One region of the Paenibacillus motobuensis genome, then DNA from elsewhere that is predicted to be linked to it. Evidence: predicted binding sites of a transcription regulator. Region 1 holds the regulator's gene; the other holds the start of a gene.
The links. The regulator LexA, encoded in region 1, represses DNA repair genes until DNA is damaged. The targets are predictions, from matches to a motif close to CGAACATATGTTCG.
Positions count from the first base shown of each region.

Region 1 (10,548 bases):
ACTTGGTGCAGCGATGTGGGGCGATCAGCCTAGTCCGGGGCTGCAAGAGCGGCTTGAGCAAGGGCTCGCGGATTATAAGGCAGGCCGCTTTCATACCTTCATACTGACGGGCGGGCTGGACAAGCCTGACTATCGTTACACAGAAGCGGAGGGAATGGCGATTTATCTCGAGCAGCACGGTGTTCCAAAGGAAGCGATCCTGCTTGAGAACAAAGCGACCAGCACCTATGAAAATTTAAAATTCAGCAAGGAGATTATGGAGGAGCAGGGGCTAACATCGGCTGTCATTATCACCCATACTTTTCACGGCAACCGGTCTTATGAGATTGCTGAAGCGCTGGATTATTCCAGCCCCAAGCTATCGCTCACGGAGACTTATGTACTTAAGCGTGTTCCTACCATCTTGCGTGAAATTTTAGCTTATACGAAATGGAAGATAGATTTTGTATTGCTCGCTATTGGCTGGAAATAACAAAACTTCTAATATCGGACGGGGAAAGAGAATACATTTAAATGTGTAAGCCCCTACCCTATAAAGAGGTGATCTGCGCTATGTCAGGGCGAGTAATGGCCAGAAGTGGCCCTCCTGAGGAGAGGCCTTCAAGACAAATCAATATCGTTCTGCGCAATTCGGAGCCGCCGGTTGTCTCGCAGAGTGTTCCGGACAGTGAAGCTCATCCAACTGCCAAGGTTATGCCGCAGAATAGTCTGTTTACAGATTTGCAGAAGGAATTGGACGGACTGGTCGGATTGGATCATATTAAAGAATTAATGTATGAGATATTTGCACTCCTGCAAATTGCCTCAATGCGCTCAGAAGCAGGACTGCTGTCCGGGGCGCAGGTTTTCCATATGGTCTTCAAAGGCAATCCGGGAACCGGCAAGACGACTGTCGCCCGATTAGTGGCTAAATTTTTTCAGAAAATGGGTGTGCTCAGCAAAGGTCATCTGATCGAGGTCGAACGGGCGGACCTTGTAGGAGAATATATTGGGCATACGGCTCAGAAGACTCGGGATTTGGTCAAGAAGGCGATGGGTGGTATTCTGTTTGTGGACGAAGCCTATAGTCTGGCTCGCGGCGGTGAGAAGGATTTTGGTAAGGAAGCTATCGATACGTTGGTAAAAGCAATGGAAGATTCGAAGAACCAGTTCATCTTGATCCTTGCAGGGTATTGCGATGAGATGGATTTCTTCTTGAACACCAATCCTGGCTTGCCTTCACGCTTCCCGATTGTGATGGAGTTTCCAGACTATACGATCGATCAGTTGATCCAGATCGCGGAAGGAATGGCCAAGGAGCGCGACTATATTCTGATGCCGCAGGCGATTGTCAAATTGAAGCAGCATCTGCTGCGCGAAAAGATGGAAGGCGAACATGTGTTCAGCAATGCCAGACATGTCCGTAATGTCATTGAGCGTTCGATTCGGCATCAGGCCGTGCGTATTCTGAATCAATATAGCGGTGGTTCGCCCGGTAAATTGGAGTTAATGACAATTCGTACCGAGGATTTGAAGCTTGATAAGTAATCGGCTGAGTGTTCATTCGTGCAAGCTGCAATTTTTATACCGAGGGTAGTTGTTATAATAATAGAAGTTAGGTATTTCCAGTGCTAAGCAGAGAAGAAGTTGAACCTAAGGTTAATGCAGTGATCGGCTGTTTCTGCATTCTTGTTGGAACGGTCTACCGACTGCACCTTGAGGTTCAACTTTTCAAATTATGTACAGCGAGAATGTAAGGCAATAAGGGAGAGAAGAGTTGGATGGCGGTATTTTCAGAAGACATAGTAACTAGGATGGAAGAGGCGGAATGTCAAGCTGAACAGCAGTTCCGTGTAATCGATCGTATTGTGGACAAGAATCAATTCAAAGTGATTGAAGCTTTTCAGAAGCATCATGTGAGTGATTTTCATTTCGCAGGTTCAACCGGCTATGCTTATAATGACCGAGGGCGCGAAGTACTTGACCTCGTCTACGCAGATGTGTTCGGCGCAGAGGCGGCGCTGGTGCGCCCGCATTTTGCTTCCGGTACGCACACTATCTCTACAGCACTTTTTGGCGTGCTGCGTCCAGGGGACGGGCTGCTCTATATTACAGGTAAGCCATATGATACGCTACATAAGGTCATCGGCAAGCCTGGTGATGGAACGGGTTCTTTACGGGATTTTGGAATCACGTATGACGATGTGGCATTACTGGCTGACGGAATGGTCGATTGGGATACGGTGGCCGATAAAATAACGCCCCAGACGAAGGTGATCGGCATCCAGCGCTCGCGCGGATATGATTGGAGAGATTCCTTTTCCGTAGAGCAAATTGGTGAGATGGTGAAGCGTGTGAAGTCATTGTCCCCGAACTGCATCGTTTTTGTCGATAACTGCTATGGGGAATTTACTGAGGAGCAGGAGCCGACAGAAGTAGGGGCCGATCTAATTGCAGGCTCGCTAATTAAAAATCCTGGCGGAGGGCTGGCCGAGACCGGCGGATATATTTGCGGGCGAACTGAGCTGGTGGAGCTAGCAGCGAATCGCCTGACTGCGCCGGGTATCGGTGGAGAAGTTGGTGCGATGCTGGGTACGACTCGGGGGATTTACCAGGGGTTGTTCTTGGCTCCAACGATCGTAGGACAAGCCGTTAAGGGAAGTATTCTGGCTGCAGCCCTATTCGAGAGAGTCGGATTTGACAGCAAGCCGCGCTGGAATGATAGGCGTACAGATCTGATCCAGGCGATCTCCTTCAGTAGCTCGGAGCATTTGATTGCTTTTGTTCAAGGCATTCAACGTGCAGCAGCAGTAGACGGGCATGTTGTGCCTGAGCCATGGGATATGCCGGGGTATGAGCATCCAGTCATAATGGCAGCGGGAACCTTTATTCAAGGGGGAAGTCTCGAGCTATCCGCGGATGCGCCGATTCGTGAACCTTATATTGCTTATATGCAGGGCGGACTTACCTACTCCCACGTTAAGTTCGGACTGTTGACCGCATTGCAGACGATGAAGGACCGTCAGCTACTATAAATTTCTTGTAAGTAAACCTGACATCACTATTGACATGTCAGAATAACTTACATATCATTATTTTATGATAATTAAACTGGAAGGTTGAGAGCGATGAGTGACGAAATTCGCAGAAATATGGCCTTGTTTCCGATTGGTATCGTGATGAAGCTTACGGATTTAACAGCTCGGCAAATTCGTTATTACGAACAGCATGAGTTGATTGTACCCGCGCGCACATCCGGGAACCAACGTCTGTTTTCCTTTAATGATGTGGAACGTCTGCTCGAGATTAAAGCCTTGATTGATAAGGGAGTTAATATTGCTGGTATTAAGCAGGTGATTGCTCCGGCTAATGGCGAATCTGAGGAAGCAACTGTAATGACGCGGGACACTGAAGAAAAACGCAAGGAAATACCGACTTCTGAGCTCTATCGTATGCTGAAGCAGGAATTGTTCACGAAGCAACGTCCTGGTCAGGTTTCATTAATCCAGGGGGAATTATCCCGCTACTTTAAATTAAAATAACTGTTGGGAGATGTTAGCGTGAGTTACAGCAAGGAAGATATTCTGCGAATCGCCAAAGAAGAGAATGTCCGCTTTATCCGTCTGCAATTTACTGATCTGCTCGGAACGATTAAGAACGTAGAAATTCCGGTAAGCCAGTTGGAGAAAGCGCTGGACAACAAGATGATGTTCGACGGTTCATCTATTGAAGGCTATGTGCGGATCGAAGAATCTGACATGTATCTGGTTCCGGATTTGGAAACTTGGGTTATCTTTCCTTGGATTAGTGAGGATCGTATTGCCCGCTTAATCTGTGATGTGTACATGCCTGACGGCACACCATTCGCTGGTGACCCGCGCAATATCCTGAAGCGTGTGCTGAAGGAAGCCGAAGAGATGGGCTATACTTCGATGAATGTCGGACCTGAGCCAGAATTCTTCCTGTTCAAGACGGATGAGAAGGGTAACCCTACGATGGAGCTCAATGACCAAGGTGGTTATTTCGACCTTGCACCGACGGACCTTGGTGAGAACTGCCGCCGTGAGATCGTGCTGACACTTGAAGAAATGGGCTTTGAAATCGAAGCTTCCCACCATGAGGTAGCTCCTGGCCAACACGAAATTGACTTCAAATATGCGAAGGCAATTAAAGCGGCCGACCAAATTCAAACCTTCAAATTGGTTGTTAAGACGATCGCTCGTCAGCATGGCTTGCATGCTACATTTATGCCGAAGCCATTGTATGGTGTGAGTGGTTCCGGAATGCACTGTCACCAGTCCTTGTTCAAGGGTAAGACAAATGCTTTCTATGATGAGAAGGATGAGCTTGGCCTGAGCCAAGACGCTCGGCACTACATGGCCGGTATTTTGACCCATGCGCGCGCTTTCGCCGCTGTAACCAACCCAACTGTGAACTCTTATAAACGTCTCGTGCCTGGTTATGAAGCACCATGCTATGTAGCTTGGTCCTCCAGTAATCGTAGCCCGATGATTCGTATTCCGGCCTCCCGTGGTATTAGTACCCGCGTTGAGGTCCGCAACCCTGACCCGGCTGCTAACCCATACCTTGCACTTGCTGTAATGCTCAAGGCAGGTCTTGATGGCATCAAGAGAAAGCTGCCGCTCGTTCAACCCGTTGATCGTAACATCTACGTGATGTCTGACGAAGAGCGTATCGAAGAAGGTATTCCAAGCTTGCCTGTAGACCTCAAGGAAGCTATTGGTGAATTGGTGCGCAGCGATATCATGGCTGATGCTCTCGGCGATCATGCTATGACCCATTTCTATGAGTTGAAAGCCATCGAATGGGATATGTTTAGAATGCAAGTCCACCAATGGGAACGTGACCAATATATGACTTTGTATTAATCGAGGAATCCCTTGCGCCTTAAGGCGTGGGGGATTTTTGTTTGGGGTCGTCTTGAACCCCGATAAATCCAGATAGCGGAGGATTTAACTTGTAATACAAGTAACTAATAAATAGGCCGCGTATAGGGATGTATACCTAATCTTTGTAACGGGCATTTGAATAAGATGCACTGTACCATATAACAAAGGAGGTAATTAGATGGGTGAATTAGTTGGTGGAGGAGGTTTTTGCGGTCCTGGATTCGGAGGAATTGGGACCTCAACTGCTGTAATCTTGGTTCTTTATATACTCCTTGTTATTGTCCTAAGAACATTTTAAAAGTGATGAACTTAGAGGAATACCAAAAAATTGGGATACAGTAGCGTTAGTAGTAACAACGCAGCGCAACCCCTTGTGTCGTATGGCGTGGGGGGTTGTTTTTGACAGATCCTGCAATTTCTCGTAATTGTTGATTCATTTTTTTGGACGGTGTACATAGCTTTCTCGTCTTATGTAGCCGATAACTACTGCTAATCCTAAAGTGGTACAAGTACTTGGTAAATAGACCGAATCACAGGTGAATATGTCCAATCTGTTTATCAAAAGTTGAATAGGATAGTGTGTACTTTAAATACAAGGAGGAAAGCACAAATGAGCGAAGTAGTTGGCGGTGTAGGTTGTGGCGGTGGATACGGAGGAGGACTATTTACATCTACAGCAGCGATTTTAGTACTCTTCATTCTGCTTGTTATCATTACAAGAGCCTTCTTTATTTAACTCATTAATTTTAGTTACATGAATTTAGCGTCACCCGTAGCGCAATCTGATGACACCTGATCAATAGCTCCGCTGGCTTTATGCTGGCGGAACTTTTGAACTGTGGTGGAGATCAGATTCAAAATAAGATTTAATTACCTTCGCTTTATTGTACGAACAAAAGCAACTATCGAAAAAATCAATGCGGTCAGGCTGGAAGCAAAAACTAGAAATTCCACGTTTCATACCCCATATCGTATAGTGTATAATCATTAACTTATATAAACCCCTGAATATTACATAGCCAAATTAAAAAGATGCTGCATCCCTATAGCCTTTGCGAACATCCCTAAGTACCAGTCCTTGTATTTCGGGTATACGAGAATCAGTAATATACTCGTACATTAAATACGATAGCATAATAAATATGATGGTCAAGTCTCGGATGCACCAAGGTACGGGTATTAATCTAAGTAACACTTTAAGCCTTTCCCGGAACAATAATAATGTCCTTAGAACTTCCCGCCGGGAAGCCAAAGGACTGAGAATTTTACTAGGGGGACTAGCCCCCCTTATGTTCTATTATTCAGGCATGATCCAAACAATTTCGCAAATGCGAACAATAAACTTCTTATGTCTTTCTTCAAGCACGACGTGGTCTTGTTTGACATCGATGATGCATCCGTCGAGTCTGCCGCGAGTAGTCTCAAGAATGACAATTCTGCCCATAAGGGACATTAAACACTCGACAACGCATTTATCTACAGGATGGTTAATGATAGCTTGATGATGCATGTGATGCATGTGATGCTTATAGGGCATGTTAGCCATATTAGAAACGTTAGGCATGTTGGACATTTGATTCATCATTGGATAACTGTTCAAAAAATTACCTCCCAAAAATTTTATACGACATTCTATGCATTTGCCTATAAAACAACTGGGCGGTTGCCTAGAATTCAGAAATAAAATAATCAAAGGCCCATTTTTGGGATTAATACAAGTTTTTCAAGTCAACGTTGAGAAGAGAGATTTGATAAAGCGTTTGAAATTGGGAAGAAGAGAAGGAAGTATTTATAATTGTAAATTAAAAGGCATCCCACGAGGGATGCCTCTTGCTTCTTACAGTATTAAGTTGTCAATTAATAATGGGTAGTCACACTTTAGCCAATTTCGGATTGCATCTATTTTCCCGTTAAATGGGATTCGTCTGAACACACAATCCATTGTATAAAATCAAGATTAATGAAAATCCCGGAAGAGGCCAATGACTTTGCCGAGGATGCTTACGTGCTTCAAGCGAAGGGGCTCCATGGTTGGATTCTCCGGCTGAAGGCGGATATGATCCTTCTCTTTATAGAAGGTCTTGACCGTTGCTTCATCTTCCTCAGTCATTGCTACGACGATATCGCCGTTGTTCGCGGTCTGCTGTTGCCTTACGATAACATAATCCCCATTATGGATTCCGGCTTCAATCATGCTGTCGCCGACAACGGATAACATGAAAATCTCGCCATCGTTCGCATAATGATTAGGCAATGGAAAGTAATCCTCTATATTCTCGGTTGCTGTAATCGGCACGCCTGCTGTTACTTTCCCGACGACAGGAACGCGTGCTACCGAATGGGCGAACAGACCGGCGCTTTCGGATTCCTCGCCAAGTAGCTCAATAGCTCTCGGTTTGGTAGGGTCACGTCGAATGAATCCCTTCTTCTCCAGACGATCCAGATGTCCGTGTACCGTAGAGCTGGAGGCTAGTCCAACGGCTTCTCCAATTTCACGGACGGAGGGGGGATATCCTTTCGTTCGTACTTCGCTGCGAATAAATTCCAAGATTGCTTGCTGGCGGCTGGACACCTTAGACATAACCAATCAACTCCACTTAGTAACGTTTGGAAAAATTATAACATAGAACTACCGTTCGTACAAACATAAGTTCTAACTATATAGGTTTTTGAGCCTATTTCATACATATATACCGAATATAAGCCGGCGAATGCTGTATAAAAAATGGAGAACGAATGTTCGAAAAAAAGTATTGAATCAAACAAATGTTCGTGTTATATTATTTTCAGTAATAAGAACACTTGTTTGGAGTGAGGATAATGCTTAAATATAGCACATATAAGAGTATTTATACGGAGCCGGTTCAGAAACCTTCTATATCGTCAGGGAGACGGAGCACCCATCTTTCTAGAACAGCTAAGAGAACGATGTTGGTGCTGGTACTACTATTGTTAACCTGTACAGGGGTGGTCTCGGCTTTTGCCTCATCGAATGATAACGCTAATAAGAAACCGTTGGAGACAGTTATTGTTATGCCGGGTGATACGTTATGGGAGATTGCTTCTGAGCATAAACCCCAGGGCAAAGACATAAGAAAATATATAGATTCAATCAAGCGTGTTAATGGAAAGCATGTGAGTTCGATACAAGCTGGGGAAGTGTTGGTTCTCCCTAACTAATCAGTTGCAAGTTCGTTTCTAGTGGTCTGCTGAATGAATGTCGATATTGTTTTACGATGAACAGAAATTACTATATAATGAAGAGAGCTTGCACTAAAGGCGGCACTGCCTTGACAAGCTCTTTTTCTCATGTCAGAGTATGAATAATTGCTGCTTTGCATGAGTGGTAAATACGGCTTGAATCTCTTCTATATATGAGGATGAGAGCTGTAACATAAAAGACTAATGACTTGGGGAGGGACTTATGGATATAGAATCTGTTGTTGCGCGGATCAATGAATTGGCCCGCAAACATAAATCTGTGGGGTTAACCGAAGAAGAGATTCTGGAGAGAGCTAAGCTGCGCGAGAGATATCTCGAGAATTTCCGGGCGAATTTCCGTCAAAGATTAGAACAAATCGAAATCGTCGATGAGTAAGCCGGCCCTTTTGGGCCTGGCTATACATAACATGCGGCTTACGAACATGTGTGGGGCTTGATTGGCTGGACAAGTCGTAGGCTTATACTGTTGATAGCGCTATTAATATGAGGAGGACAGAGTATGGGTTCATTTGACAGAAAAGTAGAACGCAATCAAAAAAGACTGAACCAGAAAGGGAAAGGGCCTACGATCACGACAGGCGCGGCATCCAACCCGCGGAAATCGCTTGGCCCAAGAGGGGAGGGCGACATTTTCCGGGGGCGCAATATCATCCTGCCAGGAGTGTTAGTGTTCATCGCCCTATTGTATTCAACCGTTGGAATGATCGGTAATTCAGCGGATATGAGTACCTGGCTCTATTGGCTGACGATTGGGCTGTACTTACTGCTCGCCTTCACCTTGTTCATGAGAAGACCCTATCTACGCATTAACAAGAACTGGGTATATACAACCAAGTACAACCGCGACCGAATTCTGGAAGCAGGCAACATTAGCAAAATCAAAGTCAGCCGCAAGAAGATTATGATCGTGCCTAAGATTAAGGATGCGAATTGGGTATTCTATCGTACTCGTAATCAGTTTGATACGGCAGCTATGGGAGACCGTCTGGAGCAGTTCGCGCATACTCATCATGTTCCGTTTGAGAGAGAGTAGGGAATTTCTGGAGAGCGCATAGCAAATGATGCATTTTGGCATGGGAGAGGGAGGAGTGGTCGAAGTGACCATAAAAGCGGTATGCTTTGATTTGGATGATACATTGCTCTGGGATGATCGGAGCGTAAAAGAGGCTTTCGAGGAGACATGTCGCAAGGCAGAGGCGGTAACGGGCTGCAACCCGATAGAACTGGAAGCAGCTGTCCGCAGAGAAGCTAGGGAATTGTATGAATCCTATGAGACATTTTCATTTACGAAAATGATCGGGATTAATCCATTTGAAGGGCTATGGGCTAACTTCTCAGCTGGGGAACAGCCGGAGTTCCGTCAGCTTGAAGAACTGGCACCGATCTACCGCAAGGAGTCTTGGCGACGCGGCTTGCTTGCCCTCGGTATTGCTAACGATGAATTAGCCGCCGAGCTTGCAGAAGGTTTTGCTGCAGAACGACGGGAACGTGCTTATGTATATGAAGAGACATTCCAAATCTTGCAGGAGTTGAAGGGGAAGGTTAAGCTGCTTCTACTAACGAATGGCTGCCCTGCCCTGCAACAAGAGAAGCTGGATGGAGTGCCAGAGCTATCTGGTTACTTCGATAAGATCATTATCTCCGGCAGCTTCGGCAAAGGCAAACCGGATTCCATGATCTTCAAGCATGCGCTTGAGCAATTAGGAACAGAGCCCGAAGAGACTTTAATGGTTGGGGACAAGCTTACGACCGATATTCGCGGAGCGCTTAGTGTAGGCATTAACGCCGTATGGATCAATCGGGATGAGAAGACCCGCAATGATGAGATCGTGCCGGATTATGAAATTACTCATCTGTCCCAATTGCACCAGATTATTGCGGAATTAGCTGAATAGATATCGCCGTTAAGATTCATGAGAAAGGAAGATAGCATGCGAAGAAGAAGCTGGAGTGTTCTGATATTCGCGCTTGTTCTCATCGTGATCAGTGGTTGCGGAGATAAGAAATCCGGCAATCATGCAGACAACATGGCTATGGAACCTATTCAGGTGGGGCTTCAAGTGAATCCAACTGAGATTCAAGTAGGCGAGAAGGTTCGTTTTGAGGCCAAGGTAACGCAACAAGGGGAGACGGTGGATGACGCCAAAGAGGTCATGTTTGAGATTTGGAAGGACGGGGATGCCGAAGATCAGCATAGTAAGTTAACCGTCAAGAGTGCTGGAGAGGGGACCTACGTACTGGAGAAGACCTTTAAAGAGGCAGGCAACTATCAAGTCATCTCCCATGTTACGGCCAGAGATCAGCATTCGATGCCATCAGAGAAATTTACAGTTTTTGAGTAAGGCCTAGGATGCAAATGTTATGTCAAGAGAGCTGCTCTTCATTACGAAGGGCAGTTTTTTTATGTCCTTCTCTGATTTGCATATTTGTCACTGCG
Region 1 is NZ_BAAACX010000006.1:6,460-17,007, forward strand. Features, by position in the region: gene ABD014_RS03845 (YdcF family protein) at 1-472, shown strand, start outside; gene ABD014_RS03850 (AAA family ATPase) at 553-1,527, shown strand; gene ABD014_RS03855 (methionine gamma-lyase family protein) at 1,761-3,014, shown strand; gene ABD014_RS03860 (MerR family transcriptional regulator) at 3,108-3,521, shown strand; gene glnA (type I glutamate--ammonia ligase) at 3,540-4,868, shown strand; gene ABD014_RS03870 (hypothetical protein) at 5,500-5,625, shown strand; gene ABD014_RS03875 (DUF2642 domain-containing protein) at 6,187-6,489, opposite strand; gene lexA (transcriptional repressor LexA) at 6,847-7,470, opposite strand; gene ABD014_RS03885 (DUF896 domain-containing protein) at 8,314-8,487, shown strand; gene ABD014_RS03890 (hypothetical protein) at 8,611-9,144, shown strand; gene ABD014_RS03895 (HAD family hydrolase) at 9,209-10,006, shown strand; gene ABD014_RS03900 (FixH family protein) at 10,043-10,453, shown strand.

Region 2 (10,548 bases), on a different contig from region 1:
AACCGGGTCGTGTATGAATTGAAGAAGCTATATTTGGAGTATCAATAACCGTATTTCGTGAAAATGTAATTTGGTCTTCCACCTTTGCCCTGTAAGGGCAAAGGTGGATTTTTCTATATTAAGGGAAGTCTGACATGTCAGCATATATGGTGTCTTCAAGGACTTCATTTATGGTTTGATCTGCTTAGAATTGTAGGTCGCTAGCATCGCCGCCCACAGCAGGCTGAATATGCCGAACATCGGGTACAGGATCGAGAGCAATGTACTGAAGCCGAATTGGCTGGTGACATAGCACAGACAGAGAGTCGTGACGGAGAGCAGCCGAGGAGACACATTTAATCGCTGTCTGAGCTGTAGGGTGACACCATATATATCGGATACGAAGGTGCTGAAGATCTCCATGAAGATCAGCAGGATATAGACGAGCTGGATTACACTTCCCAGTTGCTGGGCAATGCTGCCCATGGGTATTTCAAATTGGGAGATTCCCGGCATGTTCGCGGACAGGGCGAAATGGCCGGCCATAAGCATGAAGCCGACCCCGGCGCCACCGAGAACACCGCCCCATATGATGACTCGGCGATTACTCGTATGGCTGCCGATCGGAACGAGCACGGCCTGGGCCATCGATAGATTGAAGGCGGTGTACATGAGCGGAGAAGCCCAGGCCGAGAATAGGCCGGTGTCGGTATCCATAGTTAAGAAGCGGTTTGCGCCCGGGGACCCTGCCGTATTGATAATGATGGCCAGCGACAGAACGATCATCATGGGAACGACGATCGAATTGAGCTTCATAATGCCGTCAATTCCTCTACCTAGCAGTATATAGGTACTAATAAGCGTAATCCAAAGGCCTATCTGATAGTTGAGTCCAAGATGCTCGTTAAATACGGAGCCGGCTCCGGCCAACATAACGCTATTGACTCCGAGCAGAACGATGAGCGTGAACAGGCTGAGAGCCTGTCCTATTTTTTCGCCGAACAGCTTGCGATTGAGGTCTTCATAGGATACGGCCTGAATCTTGTTGGCCAGCAGCATCATTTTTGTACCTAGCCATATAAACAGAGCGGTAGCTAATAGAATCGTCAAGATCCCTAATTTGCCGTAGCGGGTAAAAAACTGGAGTATCTCTTGTCCGGTTGCAAAGCCGGCGCCTACGACAGTACCTATATAAGTGAATGCAATCTGCAAAATTTTAACGGCATTTTTCATGGCCTTCCTCCTGCTGGGTGTGCTATATATAGTACAAGGTATGTTGTGTTTCAAGAGGACATGACTCAAACTGAAAAATGAAATTATTTGCTATGAGAGATTGTTCAAAACTGGCCTTTTTGAACACACACTATGACTCGGGAGGAAGAATAGGATGGATAAATTAAAAAAAAGGATTATCGAGGAAGGCGTGGTCGTCTCGGAGGAAGTACTGAAGCTGGACAAGCTGCTGAACCATCAGGTTGACCCGGAGCTTATGATGGAGCTTGGCCGGGAATTCGCCGAGCGTTTTCGCGGTGAAGGGATAACCCGCGTCGTGACAGTAGAATCCTCAGGCATTTCGATCGCGTTCGCGACGGCATATGCGTTGGGGGTACCGCTCGTATTTGCCCGCCGCAAGAAGACGCTGCTGGAGGAAGCAGATATGCTTCAGGAACGGGTTCCCTCCTTTACGAAAGGTATCGTAACCGATATTCTGATATCCCGAGATCTGATCAACGCGCAGGACCGGGTTCTGTTCATTGATGATATTATTGCTAATGGCGATGCGGCCAAAGGCCTGATCAAAATTGTTGAACGCTCCGGCGCAAAGTTAGTTGGTGCAGGAATCGTGGTGGAGAAGTGCTTCCAATCTGGAGCACAGGCAATTCGTGATCAGGGAATCCGTCTGGAGACACTGGCCAAGATCAAGTCTCTGGAGAATGGGCAGGTCATTTTCGCTGAATAAATATAGCTATTCCAATTTCTTCATGACTCCTTTGCAGGTTAATGTTTTTTCGTTATAATGAGGATTACTAGGGAGAGGAGGCTTATAAGATGGGAAGAGATTCGGTAGTTCCTACAGAGTTTTTCATTTCAAAATTATCCGAAGCCAAGGTTGCTTTTGAACGGGCTCTCGATTGTAAGCATACAGAGTTTGATGACCTTTATCCCTATATGCTTGAGCATCCCCAATTCTTCTGGTATAAGCGCTATGTGGCGTGGTCGAAGCTGCTGACGATTGTTGAACTGTGCGAGGAGCTTGACATGCCATGGAAAGAGGAATTCAGCCTGCAGCAGGTCGGGTATTTGGAGCAAAGAGTAATGTCTTCGAAGGTGCTCGACTTCTGGTTCGACGGCAGCAAGGAGCATGCACAACGTTAAGAGGGATAGAGGACTCCGCAAGCTGATGCGGGGTCTTTTTTTGAAGAATTATATAGCTGGGCAGAACAGCTTCAGTCGGATGGCTTCTTCCGAATTTTGATCTGTTCAGCATATTTGGGGCATATTGGAGTGAAGAGGGGAGTGAAAAGTAAATACGATGATAACAGATGAGCAGCTGAATGAGTATCGGTTGTCCGGGCAGAAGGTACGCGTAGTAAGGGATGCGCTTCCTGAGAACGATGTTAGAGGGATTATCGTTGCCTGGGATGAGACCCATGTATTGGTCCGTAGGCCAAACCGGAATATGGTCAAGCTGGACCGCAATTATTTGATTCAATCCGCTAAGGATCCTCGGCCTTCGTTCGAGGAATAAAGAGCTGATCATAAGACAACTATCCTGGATGAGAGGCGAGCGTGGCCTACATCTGGGATAGTTGTATTTGTATGCGTGGGGTATCGGAATCAGGAATCCGATGCGGCGCGTCTATTTGGCTGCAGGCGGCTTCTCTTGGGAGTATCTCCCCCCAGATAGGCCCGCATGCGGGAGTTGATCTCATGGCGCAATCCGGACCATAATATCCTCATCTCACCGCGATATCCACGACAGGTATAATCGGCCCAGATTCCGTTCTCGTCCTGCCGAATCTGGTACAGTCTAATCTTACGCTTATTGAATTCAGTCTGTATCTCGGATAATACGAGGGCAGCTCGTTGTTCTCCGCCCTGGATCATCTCTACATAGATCTCAGGACTCTTCAATACACCGCTCTGTTCAATAATTCTTGCATCCCGCTGGAATACATGGCGCACGAACTTTAACAGCAAAGCGCTCTTGATCAAGGCAAGCTCCTCTTCAAGTATACCGGGTACGGCCATATGAACACCTTCTCCCTAAATGCGAACTAATGTTCTTATTATATCCAAAATAATTAGAAATAACAATGGGATTTCCAAGCAGTGGTAGCATCAAGAAGCCTTATAGAATAAAGGGGGAGCGATTATGAAATTTTATTTAAAATGGTTGACTCTATAATTTAGCCGTGATATTATATACCTTGTCGCTGCGAACACGAAGTGTTCTGCAATAGACCATAAAATATGCGGTCGTGGCGGAATTGGCAGACGCGCACGGTTCAGGTCCGTGTGGGCTAACCCCCGTGGAGGTTCGAGTCCTCTCGACCGCATCATCCCAACCATAACAGGTTTCTGATCTGTCCCTCGGACAGTTTGGGAACCTTTTTTATGTTCAATAAATTCAGGCAGTTGCTCATCACATGGGCCGATGGAATCTTGGAACTGTGCTGCCCCTAAAATTCTACATCAAATTCTACATCTAACACGAAGTCAATCAAGAAGCTATTCGGCATCGAATCTTGAATTCAGCCAGTTTAATGTTGCGGCTTCAACACCTAGCGTCTCTCCTTTAACACTCCTTTTATGCTCCAAATACAAAACCTGCTACTTTTACTGGCAATTAATAAATTTAAACCCTTTAGTTAATCCCGCGCAAATAGTCACTTTCTATACTTTAAGAGGGCCTGAAACAACGGGAATATATCATGAACCCACATTAATTCACAGGGAGTGCGAAAAACATGAAACTTTGGTTAAAGAAAGAATTAGCATTGGGTCTTGTTCTAAGCTTATTTGTTTTGATGCTGGCAGCTTGTGGAGGTTCAGACAGCAAAGAAGCAACTACAAGCGGAAATGCGAGCGCTACTCCTGCAACGGAAGAAATTTCAGCAACTGATCTGGAAGACAAGGCGAAGGAAGAAGGCTCTGTCATAAGCGTCGGCATGCCGGATTCTTGGGCGAACTGGAAGGATACATGGGAGGATCTCAAGAGCAAATATTCTCTTGCACACACAGATACAGACATGTCGAGTGCGGAGGAAATCGCCAAATTTGAGGCGGAGAAGGACAAGCCTACTGCCGATATCGGTGACGTAGGTATTGCCTTCGGACCGGTAGCGGTTGATAAGGGTGTTACGCAGCCCTATAAAACCTCCTATTGGGATGAAGTACCGGACTGGGCTAAGGATAGCGAAGGCCACTGGCTGGTCGGCTATCAGGGTTCTATTTCAATCTTCACGAATACACAGCTTGTTCAATCGGCACCGCAAAGCTGGGAGGATCTTAAGAACGGCGACTATAAAATCATTGTCGGCGATGTAACGAAGGCAGCGCAAGCACAAATGGCTGTATTAGCGGCAGCAATGGCTTATGGCGGCGATGAATCGAACATCGAGCCCGGAATAGCTTACTTTGAAGAGCTTGCGAAGAAGGGGCGTCTGTCCAATGCAGAAGCTTCACTAGCCAACATAGAGAAGGGCGAGGTTCAAGTTACGCTGTTATGGGATTTTAACGCTCTCAACTATAAGGATCAATTGGGTGCTGATAAATTCAGCGTAGCTATTCCTAAAGAGGGCAGCGTTGTAAGCGGCTATGCAACGATTATCAACAAATATGCTCCACATCCGAATGCCGCCAAGCTTGCCCGCGAATATATTTTAAGCGACGATGGCCAGATTAACCTGGCTAAAGGTTATGCGAGGCCGATCCGTGACACCGTACAGCTTCCTGAAGAGGTAGCCGCCAAGCTATTGCCTGCAGAAGCTTATGCCAACGTAAAGCCGGTTAACGATTACAAGGTATGGGAAGAAACCGCGAAGACTCTTCCGCAGCTTTGGCAGGAACGCGTACTTGTTCATATGAACTAATGAGCAATCCTGGGGTGGAGGTCTTCGTCATCAGATGAACGACGCCACCCTTTTTTACAAGAAGGAGAGTGAGGGCGTGAAGCGTAATAATCGATGGTTCCTACTAGGGTTAGTTCCTTTTGTAGTGATGATCATCCTGTTTCAGTTAGCTCCAATCCTGTCGATGGTGACGGGAAGCATTAGTCAAGGGAACGGTTCGGGTTTTACGCTTGATTATTATTCGCGGATTATCCATAGCGAATTTTATTTGAAAGCCATTAAGAACAGTTTGTTGATTTCCACTTTTTCCAGCGTGATTGGTATTGTAGTCGGACTGATTTGTGCTTATTCGATTACGCGATTCTCATCAAAAGTGCGGGATCGGTTGTTGATGCTGTCTAATATGACATCGAATTTTGCTGGTGTTCCGCTCGCGTTCGCTTATATTATTCTGCTTGGCAGCAATGGGGTGTTTACGTTGCTCTTTAAGCAGTGGGGCTGGAGCGTGTTCGCCGATTTCAATTTATATAGCTGGGCAGGACTTGTGCTGGTTTATGTGTATTTTCAGGTACCCCTTGCTTTATTGCTGTTGTACCCTTCCTTTTACGGGATTCGGGAGCAGTGGAAGGAGGCGGCTTCCCTGTTAGGCGCAAGCAAATGGCAGTTTTGGAGAACAATCGGACTGCCTATTCTGACGCCTGCTGTTTTCGGTACATTGGGAATTTTGTTCGCTAATGGGATGGGGGCATATGCAACAGCCTATGCCTTGGTTGGTGGGAATTACAATTTACTTGCAGTTCGGATAGGATCATTGGTCGCGGGAGATGTGGTCAATGAGCCACAGCTCGGCAATGCACTCGCAGTTATACTGGCTTTCTCGACGCTGCTAGCGGTGTATCTTAATCATAAAATGACACAGCGTTCAAAGATGCTTCAATCCGGATTTGCCTCAAAGAATACCAGGAGCTTACGGATATTTCCCAAGCTGAAGTCCTCGGCAATGAAGGAGGAACTGTAATGGACACCCATAGAAAGAAGGCAGGCTGGGGCCACCGATCACTAATGCTGCTCTTGATGGTTTATTTGCTTCTTCCTTTGCTTGCTACGTTTATTTATGCTTTCGCGAAGGAGTGGCAGGCAACGATCTTGCCGGAGAGTTGGACGTTGGCATGGTTCAAGGAGATGCTTCAGGACATCAGATTTATGGAGGCTCTATGGACCTCGCTATATCTCTGCATCATTAGTGTAGCGCTGAGCCTCGCCGTGATGCTGCCAGCCGTGTTTATTATTACGGTTTATCTGCCCAAGCTGGAGAAGTTCATGAAGGGAATCGTTGTCCTTCCTTATGCCGTGCCCGGCGTCGTTGCGGCGGTAGGGCTGATTCGGGCCTATTCCTCGGGGCCTATTCCTATTGCAGGTACAGCGTATATTTTGATCGGCGCGTATTTCATTATTATATTGCCTTACATGTACCAAGGGATTCGTAACAGTCTGTTAACGGTGTCTGCCGTTGAACTGGTTAATTCGGCTGAGATGTTAGGCGCCAGTCGATGGAAAGCTTTCGTAACCGTAATTGTGCCAAATATTTGGCCAGGGATCGTTACTTCTACATTATTATCGTTCTCTGTATTATTTGGTGAATTCGTTCTAACGAACATGTTAGTTGGCGGGCATATTCAGACCATCCAGGTTTATTTGTATCAAAGGGTCAACGAAAGCGGACATTTGGCTAGCGCTATTGCGATTTCGTACTTTTTGTTTATTCTAGTGCTGTCTATGGTCCTAATGAAGCTGGGCAAAAAAGTGAATAAGGGGATATCAGGATGAAACCATATTTGAGACTTGAAGGTATCCGCAAACAGTTCGGGAATACCACGGTGCTTCATAATGTCAATTTGGATATTCGTGAGGGAGAACTCGTTACGCTGCTGGGTCCATCCGGCTGCGGAAAAAGTACGCTGCTGCGCTGTATTGCCGGCCTGACGGACCTGGATGGCGGACATATTTTGCTCGATAGCAAGGACATTGTGAACCTTCCGCCCCGGAGCCGCGAGATCGGCATGGTATTCCAATCCTATGCCCTGTTTCCGAATTTGTCGGTCAGCGAAAATATAGAGTACGGCATGAAAATGAGAGGAGTTTCCAAGGAAGCAAGACGTAAAAGATCTGCTGAATTGCTGGAGCTTATTGATCTTGGAGAAAAACGGGATGCGTATCCTCAGCAGTTGTCGGGAGGTCAACAGCAGCGCGTCGCGCTCGCACGTTCACTTGCAGTTCAACCTAAGGTTCTTCTGTTGGATGAGCCACTTAGCGCTTTGGATGCAAGAATTCGAAAAAGCCTGCGGTCGGAAATCCGTGAGATTCAGAAGAAATTCAATATAACGACGATCTTTGTAACCCATGATCAGGAGGAGGCGTTAACTTTATCCGATCGGGTATGCCTGATGAATAAGGGAAGCATCGTTCAGCAGGGTACACCGGAAGAGCTGTATGCAATTCCACGCACAGAGTTTGTCGCGCAGTTTATGGGAAGCTATAACATGTTGACTCGTCCCGAGGCACTGCGATTATTTGGAAAGGTGAATGGCGATGCAGATAGCTTCGCCATTCGGCCTGAAGCGTTACTACTGGTGAGTTCGGACTTATCAAGCGAGGCATCGCGTGAAGGTAAACAAATCGTGGAGGGTACTGTCCATTCGGTATCCATTCTCGGCAATATTATCCGTTATGCCATCGATGCTGCAGGCGTAAGGTTAATAGTAGATGCGCTTAATGATGGCCGATCCCTGAGAATTCAAGAGCAGAGCCCCGTGAATCTTGCCCTGGATCATTCTCAACTGCTGCAGCTAGAGAAGGAAGGAGCATAAAATATTTGTCCATTTCATCCGAACAGCGTAAGAAAGTGATTATCGAGCAATTGAAGGAGCAGGGGCAGGTAAAGGTTCCTGATTTGTCGACCTATTTTACTGTCTCCGAGGAGACGATTCGACGTGACCTTGTACTGCTGGAAAAGGAGGGTCTTGCCAAGCGGGTATACGGGGGAGCGGTTCTGACGAAAATGACCAGCTTCGAGCCCCCCTATTTGCAGCGCCAGATGGTGAATGCGGAAGAGAAGGAGCGGATTGGGCGAATGGCTGCAGAACTTATTGAATCCGGTGATACCATTGCGGTCGATGTAGGGACGACGACGCTTGAGCTGGCTAAGGCTATACATGGGCGTGAGCGTCTGACGATTCTGACCAACTCGCTTGCCGTTGCTTATCATTTAATGGAATCCCTGAACAGCGGGAGGTTCTCAGGGAAGATTTATGTAGTCGGAGGCGAAATGAATCCGGAGCAGCAATCCATGTCCGGGACGCTCGGAGAGCAAGTCCTCTCCCAATTTCGTGTAGATAAAGCGTTTATCTCTATTGGAGGCATGTCCATGGAACGGGGCATCAGCGACTATGATCCGAACGAGACGGGGATGTCGCGCAGGATGATCGATGCAGCTTCCCAGACCATCGTATTGGCCGACGGCTCCAAGCTGGATAAAGAAGGATTCATTGAAATTGTGCCGATGCACAGGGTTCATACCATTGTTAGCGATATTGCTCCGCCTAAGGAATGGCTGCAAGGGCTTAGAAGCTGCCGTATCCGCTGGATTGAAGCCAAGAAAAGAGGGGATTAAGGATGCTGGAAGGAGAAGCCAAGCTTATCGTTGTTGTACTGGATGGATTAAGATACGATTCCGCCCGCAAGTATTTGGGATACATGGAGCATCTTGTTGAACAGGGCGAGATGAACTGTTATCGGGTGCAATCCCAGCTGCCGAGTCTCTCTCGCCCGTTGTACGAAGTACTGCTGACCGGCACGCCCGTGGCGAGAAACGGGATTACGGCGAACCATATTGCGAGGTTAAGTCATGAACAGAGCGTGTTCCATCTCGCACGCGAAGCCGGGTTAAGGACAGCTGCGGCAGCCTATCATTGGGTAAGCGAGCTTTATAACAGCGCTCCATTTAACCCTGCCCTAGACCGCCATCAGCATGATGACAGCAGGCCGATCCAGCACGGGATGTTCTATTTCGAGGATCACTATCCCGACAGCCATCTGTTTATAGATGCCGAACATTTAAGATCGACCTACAATCCGCATTTTTTATATATTCATTCTATGAATATCGATGACATGGGCCATAAGCACGGGGGGGAAAGCAAGGAATATGCTGGTTCTGTACGTGTTGCAGACGGAATACTAGCGACCTTGGTTCCTGTGTGGAGATCGCAGGGATATCAGGTGGTGGTCACGTCCGATCATGGGATGAATGCGATGGGTCATCATGGAGGAACCGAGCCTGAAGAACGGAATGTTCCGCTCTATGTGTTCGGCGAGTTGCCTTCGCCTTCCTTAATGCCGGATCAGACATGGGCAATATCACAGCTGCATTTGGCACCGTTAATGTGCCATTATTTGGGGATTAAAACTTCGGAGGCCATGCTGGCATGAGATTAGATCAAGGAGGCTACGACGAGTGAAGGTAGATATGCATTTTCATCTGGAGGAGGGCCCCTATTCGCTGCGCTGGTTATCCCGCACTTTGCAGGCGCTTGCCTCTACGGAGCCTGAACGGGATGCCTCATTAGGTCATCATACGCTGCAGTATGGGGAGGAAATGGCAAAGCTCCTGTCACACAGAATGCAGCAGGGCTGCTATAGTGAGGAATGGCTGGATCGCTTTCTGAATACGGGGCGTAAAAGAGGGATCGGGCAGTTCGGCGTGGTAGATCATTTATACCGTTTTCGCGAATGCCGGCCGTATTATGAGAGGCATATGCTGCTGGATGACAGCCCTGTCGGGAGAATGCAGCAAGCGTGGCTGGATCAAGTATGCGTGGCGTCGCTTTCCGATTTCGTTCGCTTCGTAACGAAGGCAAAGGCCTCAAGGCCGGATCTTGCTCTGGGAATCGAGGCCGATTTTTTTCCGGGCGGAGAACAGGAACTGAGGGAAATTCTCGCAGGGTCCCAGTGGGATTATGTCATTGGGTCCGTTCATTTTTTGGATGGATGGGGGTTTGACAATCCGGAGACGAGACACGAATTTGAGGGTAGAGACCCGGTTCAAACTTATAAGCACTATTACGAGCTGTTGAGGCAGGCTTGCGTGTCCGGGCTGTTTCACATTATCGCCCATCCCGACAACCTTAAGGTATTCGGATTCCGGCCAGTTGATGAGAAGGAGCTGCTTCCCTATTATCGAATGCTGGCGAAGGAAATGGTACAGAGTGGGGTTATTACCGAGATTAATACAGGACTTGCTTATCGTTACCCGATCGAGGAGAGCTGCCCGAGTCCGTTATTTCTCTCTGTGCTTGCTGAATATAAGGTTCCGCTTACTTTGTCCTCGGACGCGCATTTTCCGGATGATATCGGCATGCTGTTGGATCAAGCCAGAGCGGATGCTGAACATATGGGTTATAAAGAACTTGTGGCATTCAGAGACGGTAAACGGTTG
Region 2 is NZ_BAAACX010000004.1:244,017-254,564, reverse strand. Features, by position in the region: gene ABD014_RS02485 (glycosyltransferase family 4 protein) at 1-48, shown strand, start outside; gene ABD014_RS02480 (YkvI family membrane protein) at 169-1,212, opposite strand; gene ABD014_RS02475 (xanthine phosphoribosyltransferase) at 1,367-1,939, shown strand; gene ABD014_RS02470 (hypothetical protein) at 2,029-2,355, shown strand; gene ABD014_RS02465 (hypothetical protein) at 2,513-2,728, shown strand; gene ABD014_RS02460 (YhjD family protein) at 2,818-3,231, opposite strand; tRNA gene ABD014_RS02455 (tRNA-Leu) at 3,456-3,539, shown strand; gene ABD014_RS02450 (ABC transporter substrate-binding protein) at 3,951-5,075, shown strand; gene ABD014_RS02445 (ABC transporter permease) at 5,152-6,072, shown strand; gene ABD014_RS02440 (ABC transporter permease) at 6,072-6,881, shown strand; gene ABD014_RS02435 (ABC transporter ATP-binding protein) at 6,878-7,921, shown strand; gene ABD014_RS02430 (DeoR/GlpR family DNA-binding transcription regulator) at 7,927-8,724, shown strand; gene ABD014_RS02425 (alkaline phosphatase family protein) at 8,727-9,542, shown strand; gene ABD014_RS02420 (PHP domain-containing protein) at 9,568-10,548, shown strand, end outside.
Region 2: the regulator LexA is predicted to act here: its motif matches at 3,254-3,267, upstream of ABD014_RS02460 (YhjD family protein).